DNA from 2 places in the Rhodomicrobium lacus genome. Region 1 is predicted to be linked to the other one. Evidence: predicted binding sites of a transcription regulator. Region 1 holds the regulator's gene; the other holds the start of a gene.
The links. The regulator LexA, encoded in region 1, represses DNA repair genes until DNA is damaged. The targets are predictions, from matches to a motif close to TGTTCNNNNTGTGTTCNG.
Positions count from the first base shown of each region.

Region 2: the regulator LexA is predicted to act here: its motif matches at 2,719-2,736, upstream of EK416_RS17725 (ImuA family protein).

Region 1 is NZ_RZNF01000004.1:79,703-83,994, forward strand. Features, by position in the region: gene EK416_RS06700 (PHA/PHB synthase family protein) at 1-909, opposite strand, end outside; gene lexA (transcriptional repressor LexA) at 1,138-1,854, opposite strand; gene EK416_RS06710 (DUF3320 domain-containing protein) at 2,194-4,292, shown strand, end outside.
Region 2 is NZ_RZNF01000007.1:125,767-130,058, forward strand. Features, by position in the region: gene EK416_RS07960 (Y-family DNA polymerase) at 1-1,880, opposite strand, end outside; gene EK416_RS17725 (ImuA family protein) at 1,789-2,649, opposite strand; gene ggt (gamma-glutamyltransferase) at 2,907-4,292, opposite strand, start outside.

The DNA of each region.
Region 1 (4,292 bases):
AACCGTGAAGCCCTGATCGACGACCCATTTGATGAACGACTTCGGCGGTGTCAGGTCGAGGATGTAATATTTGTTGATCCATGGCGGCACGATCATCAGCGGCACGCGATACACGCTCTCCGTCGACGGCGTGTACTGGATGAGCTGCATGATGTCGTTCTGATAGACCACCTTTCCGGGGGTGACGGCGAGATTCTTGCCGACCTCGAAAGCCGACATGTCGGTCTGGCGGATGCGAAGCAGTTCGCCCGACTGGTTCAGATCTTCCACAAGGTGCTGCATTCCCTCCGCAAGGTTCTGACCGCCGGTCGAGACGGTGGTGCGGATCACCTCGGGATTGGTGAAGGGGAAATTGGACGGCGAAAGCGCGGTCACGATTTGGTTCAGATAGAACTCGGCACGCTTCCTTGCGTGTCTGTCGACCGTCTCGGCGTTCTCGACGAGATCGCCCGCCCATTTGCCGGTCAGAAGATAGGCCTGCTTCAGGAAATCGAAGAACGCGTTCTCCGACCACTCCTTGTCCTTGAAGCGCGGATCGCTGGCGGCCGGCTCGATCAGCGGCTGGACCTCCTCGCCGAGAAAACGCTGATAGGTCCGGCCCCAAAGGTCGATGAGATCCTGATTGAGCTTCGCCTGAGCGGCTGCCAGCTTCTGCGGGTCGCTCATCCAGTATTGCGCGATCGGCGCGAAAATCTTGCCGATGTCCGCCATTCCGCCCGCAACCGTGAAAGCGCCCGACCGCTTGTCCCGGTCCTCGTAGATTTTCGCGACGGCCTGCCCGCTAGCCTCAAAGGCGCGAAGAAGGTTCGTCGCGAATTGCTCCGGAGACTGAAGGCCCGGCAAAGGTCTGGATGGCGCCGGAGCGCTCGCGGCTTCTCGCTTGTCGCCTTTTTGACGCTTGTCTGACATCCGTGCGTAGCTCTCCCAAACCGCAAAGTTATTCTTGCGTCCTTTTGCGCTCGTTGAATCGAGCATGGACTAATAATATAACATTCTGGCGTCGTTTGGTGAGGGGCTGAAAGCTTTTCTTCGCCCGCTGCGCTTGTCCTCCGACTAAGTGTTTACTATAGCGCTTCGCTGGCGGCTGTCCCGCCCTCGCGATAAGCGCATATCAGCCATGACTCGTCAGGTTCGATCTTAATATCGCCGCAGGAGCGCGACGAGCTTGCCCTGGATCTTCACACGGTCAGGACCGAAAATACGCGTCTCGTAGGCCGGGTTTGCGGGTTCGAGGGCGATCGATTGCCCGCGCTTGCGAAGCCGTTTCAGGGTCGCCTCCTCGTCGTCGATGAGCGCGACCACGATATCCCCGCTTTCCGCGGCGGCCGTCTTTTTCAGCACGACCGTATCGCCTTCCTGAATTCCGGCTTCGACCATGGAGTCGCCGCGCACTTCGAGCGCGAAGTGATCGCCCGTGGAAAGATATTCCGGCGGCATGACGAGGACGTGGCTGTGGTCCTCGATGGCCGAGCGCGGCACGCCCGCCGCGATACGTCCCATCACAGGAACCGATATGCCGCCGTCTTCCCGGTCGCGGATGAAAGGAGACTGCGGTGCGTCCTCGAAAGATGACCGGCGTCCTTCGATGACGGTCGGCATGAAGCCCCGCCGGCGGTCGGCCTCGAAACCCGCGCGCGCGCGCTCCGGCATCTTCATCACTTCCAGGGCGCGGGCGCGATGGGGAAGCCTGCGGATGAAGCCGCGCTCTTCCAGCGCCATGATCAGGCGATGAATGCCGGACTTGGACTTGAGATGCAGCGCCTCCTTCATTTCATCGAACGACGGCGGCACGCCGGTCGCTTCGATACGCTCATTGATGTAGAGGAGGAGTTGCTTTTGCTTCGGTGTCAGCATGGGCGGCCCGGTTGTGGCGAAGGACTGTACAAACCAAGAACACCATTAAGCGTTCTCATTAAGTTCCGCAAGGAAAAAGGGCACTTTTGGATCAGCCCTGCACAGGAGGAATCTCTAGCGACAGGAGATTTCCCAATGGCTAATTTATTCCCGGTCCCGCCGCCGTTCGACTTGTCGGACCGGTTTCCCCTTCCGGCCTGCCCGATTTCAGGCCGCATTTCTGCGTTGTTCAAACGCACTCGCCCCCACAGTCATCATATTGTGACGCACAAGAGAATCCAGCTTGCGAAGTCAGTAAGCAGAGAGTATCCGTGACAAGCGCAATTAGGTATATTTTTTATGACGATTACCAACGATCCGATCAACGATTCTGATCTTCAGGCGCCTTCGGTGAAGCTTCGGGCGAACGTGGCGCCGCGCATTAATCTGGCCTTTCAGGTCAATTCAATTCCGGCCATCGGCGAAATCGAGATCGCCAACGGAACAGAGCGCGACTTCTCGGATGTCCTGATTTCCATTTCGTCGGAACCTCCTTTTCTCAAGCCGACGACCTTCCGGCTGGATCGTCTCAACGCGGGAGGCGTCCGCTCGATCAGCCCGGTCGAGGCCGATCTCGACCCCGCTTTCCTCAACCGGCTGACCGAAGCCGCGGACGGCGAAATCCACATCTCGGCGACAGCGGGCGAGGAATCGCTGGCGACCGCGACGATCCCGTGCCGGGCGCTCGCGCCGAACGAATGGACCGGGCTTTCCACGCCGCCGGAACTCGTGGCCGCTTTCGTCCGCCCGAACGACCCGGCCGTCGAGGTGATTTTGCGCAACGCCGCCGAGAAACTTCGTCTGCATGGCAGGAACTCGGCGCTCGACGGCTATTCGGGCAACCGGAAAGGACGTTCGTGGGAGGTCGCCGAGGCGATCTGGGCTGCGCTCGTCGACGCGAAGATCGTTTACGCGTTCCCGCCCGCGAGTTTCGAGCAGGACGGGCAGAAGATCCGCCTGCCCGGCGCGATCCTTGAACGCAAGCTCGGGACATGTCTCGATCTCACGCTGCTTTACGCGGCCTGCCTGGAACAGGCCGGGCTCAATCCGCTCGTAGGCTTTTCGACGGGCCACGCCTATTGCGGTCTCTGGCTCACCCAGGAGGCTTTTTCCTCCTGTGTCGTCGACGAAGCCGAGACCGTTCGCAAACGCCTGCAACTGCAGGAAATGATCCTGATCGAGACAACGCTTCTCACGAACCATCCACCGCTGAAATTCCGGGCCGCGGTCGACAAGGCCGCGAGCTACGCGAACGAGGACGAACCGCGCCGCTTCGAACTGGTCGTCGACATCGCGCAGGCGCGCCAACGCCGAATCCGCCCGCTCGGCGTCGAGCATGACGGTGCGCAGGATGCTCTGCCCGTGACAGCGGAGGCCGGCGGATCGGTTGGGCTCGACGAACCGCCAACCTTCGTGGAGGAAGCCGTCAGGGCCGCCGAGCCGGAACAGCCGCTCGATCGGGTGGAACAATGGAAGCGGAAGCTGCTCGACCTCTCGCTTCGCAACAGGCTCCTGAATTTCAAGAGCGGGAAAAGCGCCGTCGATCTCTCCTGCCCTGACGCGGGCGCGCTGGAAGACCGGCTCGCGAGCGGCAAGGAGATAAAAATCCTCGCCAGAGCCGACGTCATGAGCGGCGACGATCCGCGCGACGCCGAAGTTTACCAGTTGAGGGCTGGCGAAGACGCAGCGAGACAGCACGCGCTCGAAGCGCTCGGGCGGGGCGACGTGCTCACCGCGCTTTCCGACGACGACCTTCAGGACCGGCTGACCGAAATCCATCATGCCGCGCGAAGCTCGCTCGAAGAAAGCGGCGCGAACAGCCTGCATCTTGCCATGGGCTTTCTGTCGTGGTCGCCTGCGGGGAAGGACCAGCGTTGTCGCGCGCCGCTGCTTCTCGTGCCGGTCCGGCTGGAGCGCCGCACCATTCGCTCGGGCTTCCGGCTCGTGCGCCATGACGACGACGCCCGCATCAATCCGACGTTGTTGCAAATGCTTCGGCAGGATTTCGGCCTCGAAATGCCGGAGTTTGAGCGCGATCTGCCGCAGGATGCGTCGGGCCTCGACGTGGCGCAGATCTGGCGCATCGCGCGGCTGCACATCAAGGACATGAAGGGGTTCGAGTTGACCGAGGAGGTCACGCTTTCGAACTTCTCTTTCGCCAAATATTTGATGTGGAAGGATCTTGTCGACCGCGCGGAGCTTCTGAAACGGAACCCCGTGGTTCGCCATCTCATCGATACGCCGAAAGACACCTATGGCGATCCCCGAGACATGCCGGAGGAACGCGCGCTCGACCGCGAGATCCACCCGAAAGACCTGTTCATGCCGCTGCTGGCGGACTCGTCGCAGACAGCCGCTGTCGTCGCCGCGTCGCGCGAGAAGGATTTCGTGCTGTTCGG
Region 2 (4,292 bases), on a different contig from region 1:
TCGCGGTCTTCGTCGCGCAGCGCTCGCCACCATTCGGACGCGATGCGCTCCGGCCCGTCCGCGCGCACGATGCGGTGGACGACCTTGCGCCAGCGGAACAGCATCGGCGGCGCGTCGGGGAGCACGGCGGTCACATCGATGGGATGGGGCCGTGTAAAGAGGCGGACGGGGCGCTCGGGCAGCAAGTCCCAAGGCGAGGGCTCCGTGGCCGGCTGTTTCGGGGAGCGCCTGCCCTTTGATCCGCGACCTCGTTCCGCTTTGCCGCGTGGAAGGGATGTCTCGTCAGGCTGACGCGACTGCGTTTCGTCTTTGAGCGCGGCGTGGGACGACGGCTTGAACCCAGCGGAAGCGAGCAATCGGGGCGCCCCAGTCGCTTCGCCTGTTTGCAGCGAGGAAGCGCGCGGACAGCCCGGCGATCCGGCGTCTCTCGAATGCGGCTCGGGCATGCGCAACTCGGGCATGGCACCGCGCGCGTCGCAAAGCGCGAAGGACGCAGCCTCCTTCTTCTCAGCCGCCAGACGCGGGGTTTCAGCGACCGCGAATGCCGTTCCCGCGTCGGCGAGCGCGGGTTGCCTTGCCACGGCGCGCTCGGGAATATGGCTTTCGCGCAGCGCGAAGCGGTAGACGCGCCCCTCGCCGAAGCGGTTCTCGATCCCGTCGATGAGCGCCGCGAGGTCTTCGAGGCTCGCTTCGCCCCGCACCTTGCGCAAGATGTTGGACTGGCGCGCTTCGAGCGGCTCCACCTTCGAGGCGAAGATCATGGCGGAATCGATGCCGAAGCCGGGATCGATGAGCGGCAGCTTCTCGCGGAAGAGGCGCATCACGCGAGCCGGATCGCGGCAGGGAAGCGCTGTCGTCACGGCCTGCCCTTCCACGCCGCCATCGGCGCGGAAAAAGCTTACCTCGAAGGTGAGGCCGCCGTGCCGCTCCCGTTCGAGGCGGCGGCACAGCATGTCGAGCAGCGCACGCGTGACGCGCTCGATGTCCTCCGGCGCGGCCAGGGGCTCGGCGAAGCGCAGGCGTTCGAGCCAGGGCGACGGCTCGCGCAGGAAATCGATGGCTTCTTCGGCGCGGCCGAGCGCCTTGTCGAGTTGCGGCAGAAGGTCGGGAAAGCGGCGCGCGAGACCGGCGCGCGGCATGGGCAGCACGTCGCCCACCGTGTAAAGGCCGAGCTTGCGCAGCACGCTTGCGGTTTCGGCGGCGATACGCAGCCGCTCGACGGGCAGCGGCGCAAGCAGGGCGGCGAGGCCGGCTTCAACGCGCCGATCCTCCCCGCTCTCGAACAGGGTCGACTGCCTCGGCAGGAGCGACGGCGTATCCCCGGCGGCGGCCGCGAAGTCATCCGCGATCACGTAGCGTTCGGCGTGATGGGCGAGCGCAAAGGCCGCGCCGAAGGTGGGCGCGATGGCAGCGCGGGCCGGAATGCCCCGCGCTTCGAGGCGGCCGAGCAGATCGTCGGCGAGTTTGTCCTCATCGGTCGCAGCGCCGCAGCGGCGATCCGACTTTTCGTTCAGGCGCCCGGCTCCGAACGCGGGTTGAGCGAAGAGATGCGCGCAGCCGGTGATGTCGAGCCAGAGGCCGGACGGCGCGGGCGCGGTCGCGGGCGTATAGCGCTGCGCCCACAGGGCGAGTGCGGCGCGTGCGTCGGCCTCGGCGGCGGGATCGGCGTCGGCGGTGACGAGTTTCGGGCATACCGCGAGCGCGTCGGCCAGCGGCTGGTGCAGGGAGATCCCCGCCTCGATAGCGGGGCCGTCCAGCGCGGCGATGCGGCGGACGGTGCCGTGCTTCTCAAGAAGGGCGAGCGGTTCGCGCCGCTTCGCGAGCCTCGGGCGCTTCAGCCGCGCGAGCGTCATCGCAAAGTTCGGCAACCACACGTACATGGCCCGCTTTCCCGTGGCCCGCTTCAAAAGTGTGCCCGTCTGCGCCATCGAGTGCCTCCACGATAAAGGATGCGGTTCTTCCATTGCGGCAATAGTCGAGGTCGAGACGCCAACGCGGGGGCCCGAGGCCGCCGAAGACATCGGACGAAGGAACGGCGGCGACGCGCCAGCGGGTAGAGGCGGCCCCGCTCGGCTCGCCGGCCACGCCTCTGGGCTTCACCACATGGCGGCGGACGAGGAGCGCGAGCGCGTTTGAAGTCCGCGCGGCGGCGTCGAGCCTGCGCCCGGTTTTCAGCGTAAGCGCGCCCGCCTCGCCGAGCACGGCGGCGACGGCCCGCGAATGAAGCGCCTCTTCCATGACGGCCAGCACTTCGGCGTCCTTCCGGCAGTCCACGAAAACGATGCGCGCCGGGTCGAGGCCGAAGCGGCGAAGGCCGGGCACGTAACAATCGCTTTGGCTCGCGGCCCATAGCGCGACGCCGCCTCGCACGCGCAGGTGAGCGGCCAGCACGGTCGCCGCGAAGGCTGTCACCGATGGCGCGAGTTCGGCTTCGAGCGCGGCTGCGGTGAACTCATGCAGTGCGCCGAGCGAAAGGCCGCCGCCGGGCAGGGGCTCGTTCAGCCGTGGATCGGCGAAGGGCAGCACGGGCGGCGCCCTGCCATCGTCGAGATAGTGGCCTTCGATGGCGCGGACCTGCATCCTGAGCGCGTCCAGAACGCCGGAAACCGCAGACCCGGCACGCCGGTCCGAAGCTCGGTTCTCTCGCATCGCGGTTTGCGGCCGGGCGCCTTTTTCGGCACGGCGATCTGACGGAGGGCTGACGCTCATGACACATTATGATCCTGTTTTGTTCTTGTTTTGGACCATAAACCCGCGTCAGTCAATCAGTTTGTTCTCGCATGAAAGCTGGGCGCAACCGGCCATCGCCGCCGTCTCGCCATTGCTCGCAAGGAACCGTGCGCTCTGGCGCGCGCCAGAAAGAAAGATAGGGCGCGCTTTTAATCCAATCCGAAGCGGGATACGCTTCAATATCCGATCGCCGCCGAGTCGCCGTCGCGCAGGTCGGCCGCGCCGAGGAACAGCGGGCCTTTCTTCATGATGGAATTGGCGCGACCGAGCACCCGGTGCTGGAACGTGCCGTCCGCGTTCTTCGGCAGAATGAACCCGCGCGATTCGAGAAGCCGTAAAGTATCCTCGGACACACCCCGTTCGGTGATGACGTTATCCGGCATCCACTGGTGATGGATGCGCGGCGCGGCGGTGGCTTCGGCCACGTTCATGTCGAAGGTCAGCACGTTGAGAATCTCCTGCAGAACCACCGTGATGATCGTGCTGCCGCCGGGGCTGCCGGTGACGAGATAGGGCGCGCCGTCCTTCATGACGATGGTGGGCGCCATCGAGGACAGCGGGCGCTTCCTGGGTTCGATCGCGTTCGCCTCGTCGCCGGTGAGGCCGAAGGCGTTCGGCGCGCCGGGCTTCGCGGAGAAATCGTCCATCTCGTTGTTGAGGAGGAAGCCCGCGCCGTCCACCGAATAGCCGCTGCCGAAGGCGAGGTTCAGCGTGTAGGTGTTCGCCACCGCGTTGCCCGCCTTGTCCATCACCGAAAAATGCGTCGTCTGCTCGCCCTCGGGCGCGGGCGGTTTGCCCGCCGACACGTCCGCCGATTTCGACGCGCGTTCGAGGTCGATGCCCTTGCGAAGCTCCGCCGCATAGGCCTTGTTCGTCAGCCCTGCCACCGGCACGGTAACAAAATCAGGGTCGCCCAGATATTTCGCACGGTCCGCATAGGCGCGCCGCATCGCCTCGATGAGCCGGTGATAGGTGTCCGCGCTCTCGTTGCCGAGCGGTTTCAGGTCGTAACCTTCGAGGATGTTCAGCATCTGGATGACATGCACGCCGCCCGACGACGGCGGCGGCATGGAAACGATCTCGTAGCCGTTGTAGATGCCGCGCACCGGCTCGCGCTCGACGGGCTTGTAGGCCTTAAGGTCGTCCGTGGTGATGAGGCCGTTATTCTTCTTCATCTCGGCGGCGATCAGTTCGGCGACTTCGCCCTCGTAGAAGCCCGCCGCGCCGCGCTCGCTGATCGCATGCAGCGTTTTCGCGAGGTCGGGCTGGCGCAGCACCTCGCCCATGCGATAAGGCTCGCCTTCAGGCTTCAGGAAGTAGCGCGCCGAAGACGGATCGGTCTTCAGCCGGTCCTTCGCCCGCGAGAAGGCATAGGCGAGGCCGTAGGGCACGACGACGCCCTCTTCCGCGAGCCGGATCGCGGGCGCCATCACTTGTTCGCGGGGCATCGTGCCGTATTTTTCGAGCGCGTAGAGCAGCCCCGCCACCGTTCCCGGCACACCCGCCGACGCGCGGCTGTAGCGCGCCTTGTCGCGATCCACAGCGCCGCGATTGTCGAGAAA